Regions from separate parts of the Kocuria sp. SM24M-10 genome, predicted to be linked through region 2. Evidence: predicted binding sites of a transcription regulator. Region 2 holds the regulator's gene; the other holds the start of a gene.
The links. Region 2 encodes HspR, which represses chaperone genes until heat shock. Its sites were predicted from a motif close to AAGTTGAGTCNNNNNGACTCAACTT; they were not measured.
Positions count from the first base shown of each region.

Region 1: a site for HspR is predicted at 3,563-3,587, ahead of clpB (ATP-dependent chaperone ClpB). Genes of this name have one in related genera too.

Region 1 is NZ_LDNX01000024.1:59,952-65,000, forward strand. It holds gene purM (phosphoribosylformylglycinamidine cyclo-ligase) at 1-206, shown strand, start outside; gene ABL57_RS03000 (DUF3073 domain-containing protein) at 390-614, opposite strand; gene clpB (ATP-dependent chaperone ClpB) at 871-3,486, opposite strand; gene ABL57_RS03010 (MFS transporter) at 3,816-5,049, shown strand, end outside.
Region 2 is NZ_LDNX01000132.1:10,390-15,438, forward strand. It holds gene ABL57_RS15810 (TIGR00730 family Rossman fold protein) at 1-244, shown strand, start outside; gene trmB (tRNA (guanosine(46)-N7)-methyltransferase TrmB) at 249-1,160, shown strand; gene ABL57_RS15820 (GNAT family N-acetyltransferase) at 1,157-1,645, shown strand; gene ABL57_RS15825 (heat shock protein transcriptional repressor HspR) at 1,773-2,213, opposite strand; gene ABL57_RS15830 (DnaJ C-terminal domain-containing protein) at 2,215-3,231, opposite strand; gene ABL57_RS15835 (nucleotide exchange factor GrpE) at 3,386-4,021, opposite strand; gene dnaK (molecular chaperone DnaK) at 4,024-5,049, opposite strand, start outside.

The DNA.
Region 1 (5,049 bases), on a different contig from region 2:
TCGGTGTGGGGATGGTCGCGATCGTCGACCCGGACGTGGCCGAGGACGCAGTCGCCCACCTCACCGCCCGGGGGCTGAGCTCGTGGGTCATGGGCACCGTGGCCGAGATCGACCCGGCAGCCGAGCACGGCGGCCCCGACTGGGTGCAGGGCGCCAAGGGCGTGGACGGCGGCGCGGTGCGCATGGTCAGCGCCTACGCCGGCTGAGCGGTCCCCGCAGCACGCGGCAGGGCCGCCCGGGCGGATGCTCGGGCGGCCCTGCCGCTCGGATCGTGGTCCCGGGGAATTTCCCCGGGGTGGTCCGGGACGTCCCGGGAACGCAAAGAAGGTGCTCGTCCTGGACGGGCACCTGTTGCGTCATTCGGTTGAGACGAGCGGAGCTCCCGGCACTTACCGGCGGTAGTCCTCGTCGTAGTCGTCGGCGTACTTGTCGACGTAGGCCGAGTAGTCGTCCTCGTCCTCTTCGACCTTCTCCTCGACCGGCTCCCGCAGCGGCGGCATCCGCTCGCTGCCGCGCAGCTCCCGCTGGAGTGCCGTGAGGTCGGTCTGCGGGCTGAAGTACTTCATCTCCCGCGCCTGCCGTGTCGCCTTCGCCTTTTGACGGCCGCGCCCCATGGCGTGACCCCCTCTGCCTCTTGGTCCGGACGGCGGCACTCAGGCACAGAGTACGGCCCCGGAAATGTCGTATGAATGGTTCGTGAGACCAGGGTACATGGTTTGCCGGTCCGTTGCGCCCGCCCCGGCTCGCGCACGGTGGACTGTCGGGAACCTCACGGGAGGGGGGCGGCGCCCGCTCCGGGACCCCGCGGAGCGGGCCGGGACCGGGTCTCCCCCGGTCCCGGCCCGTGCCCGGAACGGCCGCCCTTCGGGCTCAGCCCGCGGCGTGGGCCTGCTCGCGCACCGCGCTCACGGTCAGCCCGTCCGCCACGACGTCCGCGTTGACGTCCACCCGCACGGTGTCGCCGTCCACGACCGTCCCGGAGAGGATCGCCTTGGCGAGCTTGTCCCCGATCTCGCGCTGCACCAGTCGGCGCAGCGGCCGGGCACCGTAGGCGGGGTCGTAGCCGGTGATGCCCAGCCACTCGGTCGCCGCCGGGGTGACCTCCAGGCTCAGGCGCCGCTGGCCCAGCCGGTCGGCCAGCTGGGCGACCTGGATGTCCACGATCCTCGACAGGTCGGCCGTGGACAACGGGTCGAACAGGATGACGTCGTCGAGCCGGTTGAGGAACTCGGGCTTGAACGAGGCGTTGACCACGCTCATCACCGCCTCCCGCTTGGCGTCCTGGTCGATCGTCTGGTCCACCAGGAACTGGCTGCCCAGGTTCGAGGTGAGGATCAGGATGACGTTGCGGAAGTCCACGGTCCGCCCCTGGCCATCGGTGAGGCGCCCGTCGTCGAGCACCTGCAGGAGGATGTCGAAGACGTCCGGGTGGGCCTTCTCGATCTCGTCGAGCAGGACCACCGAGTACGGCCGGCGCCGCACCGACTCGGTCAGCTGGCCGCCCTCCTCGTAGCCGACGTAGCCCGGAGGGGCCCCGACCAGCCGGGAGACGGTGTGCTTCTCGCCGTACTCGGACATGTCGATCCGCACCAGGGCGCGCTCGTCGTCGAACTGGAACTCCGCCAGCGACTTCGCCAGCTCGGTCTTGCCCACGCCGGTGGGGCCCAGGAACAGGAAGGAGCCGATCGGCCGGTTCGGGTCGGAGATGCCCGCGCGCGAGCGGCGCACGGCGTCCGCGACCGCCTGCACGGCGCGGTGCTGGCCGATGAGCCGCTTGCCGAGCAGCTCCTCCATGTGCATGAGCTTCTCGGTCTCGCCCTGCAGCATGCGCCCGGCGGGGATGCCGGTCCAGGCCGAGATCACCTCGGCCACGTCGTCGGCCGTGACCTCCTCGGAGACCATGGTGTCGTGCGGGGCGGAGGTGTCCTCCTGCTCCTGGGCGACGTCGAGCTCCTTCTGGAGGGCGGGGATCTCCCCGTAGAGCAGCCGGGAGGCCTCGGCGAGGTCGCCCTGACGCTGGGCCATCTCGGCCTGCGAGCGCAGGTTGTCGATCCGCTCCTTGAGGTCGCCCACGCGGTTCAGGCCGGCCTTCTCGGCCTCCCAGCGGGCGTTGAGGGCGTCCAGCTCGGCCCGCCTGTCGGCCAGCTCCTGGCGCAGCGCGGCCAGCCGCTCGACCGACGCCGGGTCGGTCTCCCGCTCCAGGGCGAGCTCCTCCATGGTCAGCCGGTCGACGGCGCGGCGCAGCTGGTCGATCTCCTCCGGGGCGGAGTCGATCTCCATGCGCAGCCGGGACGCGGCCTCGTCGACGAGGTCGATGGCCTTGTCCGGCAGCTGGCGGCCGGGGATGTACCGGTTGGACAGCGTCGCGGCCGCGACGAGGGCGGAGTCCGCGATCTGGACCTTGTGGTGGGCCTCGTAGCGCTCCTTGAGCCCGCGCAGGATGGCCACGGTGTCCTCCACGGAGGGCTCCCCGACGTAGACCTGCTGGAAGCGGCGCTCCAGGGCGGCGTCCTTCTCGATGTTCTCCCGGTACTCGTCCAGGGTGGTCGCCCCGATCAGGCGCAGCTCGCCGCGGGCGAGCATGGGCTTGAGCATGTTGCCCGCGTCCATCGAACCCTCGGCGGCGCCCGCGCCGACGACGGTGTGCAGCTCGTCGATGAAGGTGACGACCCGCCCCTCGGACTGCTTGATCTCCTCCAGGACGGCCTTGAGCCGCTCCTCGAACTCGCCGCGGTACTTCGCGCCGGCGACCATGGACCCGAGGTCCAGGGAGATCAGCGTCTTGTCCCGCAGGGACTCCGGGACGTCACCGGCGACCATGCGCTGGGCGAGGCCTTCGACCACGGCGGTCTTGCCGACGCCGGGCTCGCCGATGAGCACGGGGTTGTTCTTGGTGCGGCGGGACAGGACCTGGACCACGCGGCGGATCTCGGAGTCCCGCCCGATCACGGGGTCGAGCTTGCCCTCGCGGGCCATGGCGGTCAGGTCGGTGCCGAACTTCTCGAGCGCCTGGAAGGTGCCCTCGGGGTCGGGGGTGGTCACCCGGCGGTCTCCTCTCACGGACGGGATGGTGGTCTTGAGCTGATCGGGGCCGGCGCCGGCGGTGCGCAGGATCTCACCGACCCTGCCCTCCTGCTGGGCGAGGCCGTACAGGAGGTGCTCCGTGGAGATGTACTCGTCCCCCAGGGACGTGGCGAACTGCTCCGCGGCCTGGATGACCTGCAGCGCGCCGCGGTTGAACTGGGCCTGGGCGGTCGAGGCCCCGGACGCCGAGGGCAGGGCCTTGATGGCGGCGCTGGCCTGCGCGGACACGGCGTCGACGTCGGCGCCGGTGGCCTTCAGGACGGCGACGGCCACGCCCTCGCGCTGGTCCATCAGGGCCTTGAGGATGTGGGCGGGCTCGACCTGCGGATTGCCCGCGGTCGAGGCGTTGGTGGAGGCGGCGGCGAGGGCCTCCTGCGACTTGGTGGTGAGCTTGGTCTCCACAGCGGCTCCTTGTGCACGATCGGAACGAACCGACCCGGGCGCCTCTCGCCTCGGAGTGCGGTCGGGCAGTTCAGCTAACCTGAGTCTACTTCACTCAACCTTGGGGGGCCAGCACGAATTCCCACCAGGCGGTCCGACTCGCCGCAGGACGTCCCGTGGTGGCGCTCACCGACGTGCGCGACGCCTATCACACCCCCGTCGGTTTGTCCAAGATCACACGCCGAAACCCTTGGGTGCCGCCGACTTCCTCCGTAGTGTCGGTGCTTCATCCAGTCCGGCTCGACGACGCGCCTTCCTCCCTGTTCCTGTTCCACCCGGAAGGACCCGCCATGTCCGCACCTCGCACTGCGGTGCTCCAGGTCATCAACGCCCCTGGACCCACCGGCACCCGCTTCGCCATCTTCGCCCTCGCCCTCGGAGGCTTCGGCGTGGGCACCACCGAGTTCGCCTCGATGGGCCTGCTGCCCTTCATCGCCGAGGACTTCGGCGCCTCGATCCCCGCCCTGGCCCACTCCATCTCGCTCTACGCCCTGGGCGTGGTGGTCGGCGCGCCGCTGATCACCACCCTGACCTCCCGGGTGGAGCGCAAGACGCTGCTCCTCGGGCTGATGTCGGCCTTCACCGTCGGCAACGCCCTTTCGGCGGCGGCCCCCACCCTCGACTGGCTCTACGTCGCCCGCTTCCTCTCCGGCCTGCCCCACGGGGCCTACTTCGGGGTGGCCGCGGTGGTGGCCTCCTCCCTCGTGCCGCGCGAGCGGCGGGGCACCGCGGTGGCCCGCGTCGCCCTGGGCCTGACGGTGGCCAACATCGCGGGGGTCCCCCTGGCGGCCGCCCTCGGCGGGGCCCTGGGCTGGCGCTCCGGCTACGGCCTCGTGGTGCTGATCGGCCTGCTGACCGTCGCGGCCCTGGCCGTGTTCGTGCCCAGGACCCGGCAGGGCGGCGGCGTCTCCGTCGCCCAGGAGATCCGCGCACTGGGCCGCCCCCAGGTCACGCTGACCCTCATCGCGGGGACCGTGGGCTTCGGCGGCATGTTCGCGGTCTACACCTTCATCTCCCCCACCCTCACCGAGCTCACCGGCCTGAGCATCTCGGCGGTGCCGTGGGTGCTGGCCGTGTTCGGTGTGGGCATGACCCTGGGCTCGCTCCTCGTGGGCCCGCTGGTGGACCGCTCGATCGAGAAGACCGTCCTGGGCGCCGGCGCCGTCTCGGCCGTGGCGCTCGTGTTCTTCGGCCTCTTCGCCCACTCGGCCGTCGCGGCCGTGCTCGGCGTGCTGTGGATCGGCGTCATGGGCTCCGTGTTCACCACGTCCCTGCAGATGCGCCTGCTGCGCGAGGCCAAGGACGCCCCCTCCCTCACCGCCGCCATGAACCACGCGGCCTTCAACCTGGCCAACGCCATGGGCGCCTTCCTCGGCGGCGCCGTGATCTCCGCCGGGTGGGGCTACCGCGCCCCGGCCTGGGTGGGTGTGGGCCTGGCCCTGGTCGGCCTCCTCATCCTGGCCTATGCCGTGCGGATCCAGCGCTCCGGCGCCGCTCCGGCGAGGATCCCGGCACGGACCGTCT
Region 2 (5,049 bases):
GCACGCCAAGCCGGTCGGCTTCCTCGACGTCTCCGGGTTCTGGGGGCCGCTGCTGGACGCGGTCGCGGCGATGTCCGCCGCGGGGCTGGTGCGCCCGGAGTACCGTGACGCCGCCGTGGTCGCCCGGGACGCGGACGAGCTGCTGGCCCGCTTCGCGGTGTGGGAGGCGCCTCGCCGGCGCTGGGCCGAACCGCTCCTGCCGGACAGCGCCACCGGACCGGTCCGGCCTGCGCCTAGGATGTAGGGCGATGACCGAGCACACTCCCTCCCCCGCCGACACCCCTGCCGAGCCGCCTGCCGACGAGGCCGCTGACGTGAGCGCCGAAGAGGGCGCCGCAGGAAGCGCCGAGACGACGTCCGAGGATCCTGCCGAGGAGGCCGCCGGAGAGCACGCCGAGGGCGTCGGCCAGGGCCCCGTCCCGGAGGCCTTCCACCGCCGGCCGTACTCCTTCGTGCGCCGCGGTGACCGCCTGACCGCCCGCCGCCAGAAGGCGTGGGACGACTGGGCGCCCACGCGCGTCCTGGACGTCCCGCGCGTGCGCACCGACACCTCCGTGCACCCCGACCACGAGTTCGACGCGGCCGCGGCCTTCGGGCGCGAGGCTCCTCTGGTCGTGGAGGTCGGCTCCGGGCTGGGCGAGGCCGTCGTGCACGCCGCCGCCCAGGATCCCGCTCGCGACTACCTCGCCGTCGAGGTGTACAAGCCGGGGATCGCGGACCTGCTGCTCAAGGCGGGCCAGGCCGGCGTGGACAACGTCCGGGTGGTCCAGGCCAACGCCCCCGAGGTCCTGGAGCACATGCTGGCCCCCGCCTCGGTCGACGAGCTGTGGGTGTTCTTCCCGGACCCGTGGCACAAGACCCGCCACCACAAGCGGCGCCTCGTCTCCCCCGCCTTCGCCGATCTGGCCGCACAGGTGCTCGTCCCGGGCGGGCTGTGGCGTCTGGCCACGGACTGGCAGGAGTACGCGCTCGTGATGCGCGAGGTCCTGGACGCCGCCCCCCGGTTCGAGAACCTGCACCCGGGTCCGCTCGCCGACGACGAGCACCCGGACGTGGGCTGGGCCCCCCGCTGGGAGGGCCGGGTCCTGACGAGCTTCGAGCGCAAGGCGCAGGAGGCGGGACGCGTGCCGCGCGACCTGACCTACCGCCGGCTTCCGTGAGCGTGGCAACCTCCCCGGACGGCTTCGTCGTCGTGCCCCCGGGGGATCCCCGCACGCGGCCGCTGCTGGAGGGCCTGCACCGGGAGTACGTGGCGCGCTACGGTCCGTCGATCGGCGCGGAGGAGATGGAGCACCACCCCGTCGACGAGTTCCGGGCCCCCACCGGAGGCCTCGTGCTGCTGCTCGAGGGCGGGCTGACGGTGGCCGGCGGCGCCTTCCGGCGGCACGACGACGTCACGGCCGAGCTCAAGCGCATCTGGACGGATCCCGCCCACCGCCGGCGGGGGTACTCCCGGCGGGTGCTGGCCGAGCTCGAGCGGCTCGCCGCCGCCGCCGGCTACCGGCGGATCTACCTCACCACCGGCAACCGCCAGCCCGAGGCCTCCGCCCTCTACCGGAGCACCGGGTACGTCCCGCTTCCCGGTGTCGCCCACAGCTACGTGGACGGCGTGTACGACGTGGGCTTCGAGAAGCACCTGCGCTGAGCAGCACCTGCGCGGCCCAGCACCTGCGCTGAGCAACAGCTGCGCGGCCCAGCACCTGCGCCGAGCGGCGCCCGCGCCGGGGCGCGGACGCCCGGAGCGCCCGCCGTCCGCGCCGCCGGCGGGCGGCTCAGCGCTCCTGCTGCCGCGGCGGCCGGTAGAGCACCACGGCCTGGGAGATCTTGCGGGCCCGCGGGCGCGAGCCGCGGGCCATCCGCACCACGTCCCCGCCGATCCCGGCGGCGAAGATCCGTGAGGACTCCTCGGCCCGCTCCCGGGCCTCGTCGAGCTCCTGGGACAGCTCCGCCACCCTCGCCTGCAGGGCCGCGACCTGGTTCTCCAGCTGCAGGATGCGCCGGATGCCCTCCAGGGACACGCCCTGCTGGGAGAGCACCTGGATCTGCTGCAGCTTCTCGATGTCCCGCTGGGAGTAGCGCCGCGCCCGGCCCGGAGCGCGGGAGGGCTTGACCAGCCCGAGCCGGTCGTACTGGCGCAGCGTCTGCGGATGCATCTCCGCGATCTCCGCGGCCACGGAGATCACGAAGAGCGGCTGGTCGGCGTCGAGAGCCATCTCAGACCCGTGCCTTCGTGGCCAGGCCCGCCCGAGGGTCGTCGTCGGCGGTCGCCTCCGCGAACGCGCGGACCGCGGCCTCGGCCGCCTCGTCCAGGTGGGCGGGCACGTGCACCTCCACGGTCACGATCAGGTTCCCCGTGCCCTTGGCCGTGTTGAACCCGCGGCCCTTGACGCGGAAGCGCCGGCCCGAGGAGGTCCCGGCGGGCACCTTCAGCCGCACCGTGCCGCCGTCCAGGGTGGACACGTCCACGGTGGCGCCCAGGGCCGCCTCGGGGAAGCTGATCGGCACGGTGACCTCGACGTCGTCCGTGCCGTCCACGCGGGTGAAGAACGGGTGCGAGCCCACGTGCACGGTGACGTAGAGGTCGCCGGGTCCGCCGGGGCCGGAGTGGCCCTTGCCGGCGAGCTTCAGCTTCTGCCCGTCGCGCACCCCGGCCGGGACGCGCACCGTGGTCTCCTGGCCGTTGCCCCGGCGCAGCTTCACGGTGGTGCCCTGCACCGAGGAGCGGAACGGGATGGAGGTCTCCGTGCGGATGTCCTCCCCGCGGGCGGGCGGGGCCTGGTAGCCGGCCCCGGGGGCGCCGTAGCCGCCCGGGCCGCCGAACTGCGAGAACAGGTCCTCGAAGCCGCCGGCCCCGCCGAAGCCGGCACCGCCGGTGGAGTAGCTGGTCCGCCGGCGCCGGCCACCGCCGCCGGCGCCGAAGATGTCCCCGAAGAGGTCCTCGAAGTTCGCCGAGCCGCCCGCGCCGGCCGGGCCGCCGGCCGTGAAGCGGGCACCGGAGCCCATGGCCCGGATCGCGTCGTACTGCTTGCGCTCCTCCGGGTCGGAGAGCACGGAGTTCGCCTCGGTGATGTCCTTGAACCGCTGCTCGGCCTCCGCGTCCCCGGGGTTCTGGTCGGGGTGGTACTGGCGGGCGAGCTTGCGGTAGGCCTTCTTGATGTCCGCCTCGGACGCGTCCTTGGAGACGCCGAGAATGCTGTAGAAGTCCTTGTCGATCCAGTCCTGGCTGGCCATGACGCCTCCTTTCTCTGGGGCCGGTGGGGGTCCTGACGAGCAGCACCCGGTGGAAGTCCTTGAGTCGCCCCGGCGCGGTGCCGTGGCTGGGGGGACGGGAGGGGAGGCCCGTGGACGGGCCTCCCCTCCCGCGCCGGTCAGGCCGGGCCCGGCCTCACTCGGCGACGGCGACGGCCACCTGGGCCGGCCGCACGACGCGCTCGCCGATCCGGAAGCCGGAGCGCAGCACCATCGAGACCTGGTCGGGCTCGACCTCGCTGGTGGGCTGCTGGAGCACCGCCTCGTGGACGTTCGGGTCGAACGTCTCGCCGACCGCCCCGATGCGGGTCAGTCCCTGCCGGACGAGGATCTCCTCCAGCTTGTTCGCGATCGACGCGAACGGGCCGTCGGTGAGGTCCCCGGCCTGGCGGGCCGCGTCGATGTCGTCGAACACCGGCAGCAGGGTCTGCAGGAGGTCGCCGGTCACGAACGTGCGCAGCTGCTCCTTCTCACGGGCCGTGCGGTGCTTGAAGTTCACGAACTCGGCCTGCAGCCGGCGCAGCTCCTCGAGCCGCTCGGCGGCCAGCGCCGCGGACGGGTCCTCCTCCGCGGCCGCACCTGCGTCGGCGGAGCCGGCGTCGGTGGACTGCGGGGTCGAGAGAATGTCGTCCACGGTCAGGCCCTCCGGCCCGGCCTCCTCGGGGGAGCCGGGACCGGAGTCCTGCGCGGCCTGCTCGTCGGGGTTCCCGGCGGAGTTCTCGAAAGCGTTCTCCGCCGGGTTCTCGTCGGGTCCTGGCGTGGGATCGGGCATGCTCACTTCTTCTCGTTCTCGTCGTCGACGACCTCGGCGTCGACGATGTCCTCGTCGCCTGCCGCGCCGGTGGCGTCGGCGCCGGAGGCGCCCTCGGCGCCGTCGGCCTGCGCCTGCGCGTAGAGGGCCTCGCCGAGCTTGGTCTGGGACTGCTGGAGCTTGTCGTAGGCCGACTTCACGGCCGCCTCGTCCTCACCCTCGAGCGCCTGCTTCAGGGCGTCGACGTCGGCCTGGACCTCGGACTTCACGTCCGCGGGCAGCTTCTCGTCGTTGTCCTTCAGCAGCTTGTCCACGGAGTACGCCTGCTGCTCCGCGTTGTTGCGCAGGTCGGCGGCCTCCCGGCGCACCCGGTCCGCCTCGGCGTTGGCCTCGGCGTCCTTGACCATGCGGTCGATGTCCTCCTTGGAGAGGGAGGACCCGCCCGTGATGGTCATCGACTGCTCGGTGCCGGTGCCCTTGTCCTTGGCGGAGACGTGGACGATGCCGTTGGCGTCGATGTCGAAGGTGACCTCGATCTGCGGCATCCCTCGCGGGGCGGGGGCGATGCCGGTCAGCTCGAAGGTGCCCAGGTTCTTGTTGTCCCGGGTGAACTGGCGCTCTCCCTGGAAGACCTGGATGGACACGGAGGGCTGGTTGTCCTCGGCGGTGGTGAAGGTCTCGGACCGCTTCGTGGGGATGGCCGTGTTGCGCTCGATGAGCTTGGTCATCACGCCGCCCTTGGTCTCGATGCCCAGCGACAGCGGGGTCACGTCGATCAGCAGCACGTCCTTGCGGTCGCCCTTGAGCACACCGGCCTGGATCGCGGCGCCGACGGCGACGACCTCGTCCGGGTTCACGCCCTTGTTCGGCTCCTGGCCGGCCAGGCGCTGCACGGTCTCGGCGACCGCGGGCATGCGGGTCGAGCCGCCCACGAGGACCACGTGGTCGATGTCGGACACGGAGATGCCGGCCTCGGCGATGACGTCCTTGAACGGCTTCTCGGTGCGCTCGAGCAGGTCCCGGGTCAGCTCCTCGAACTTGGCGCGGGT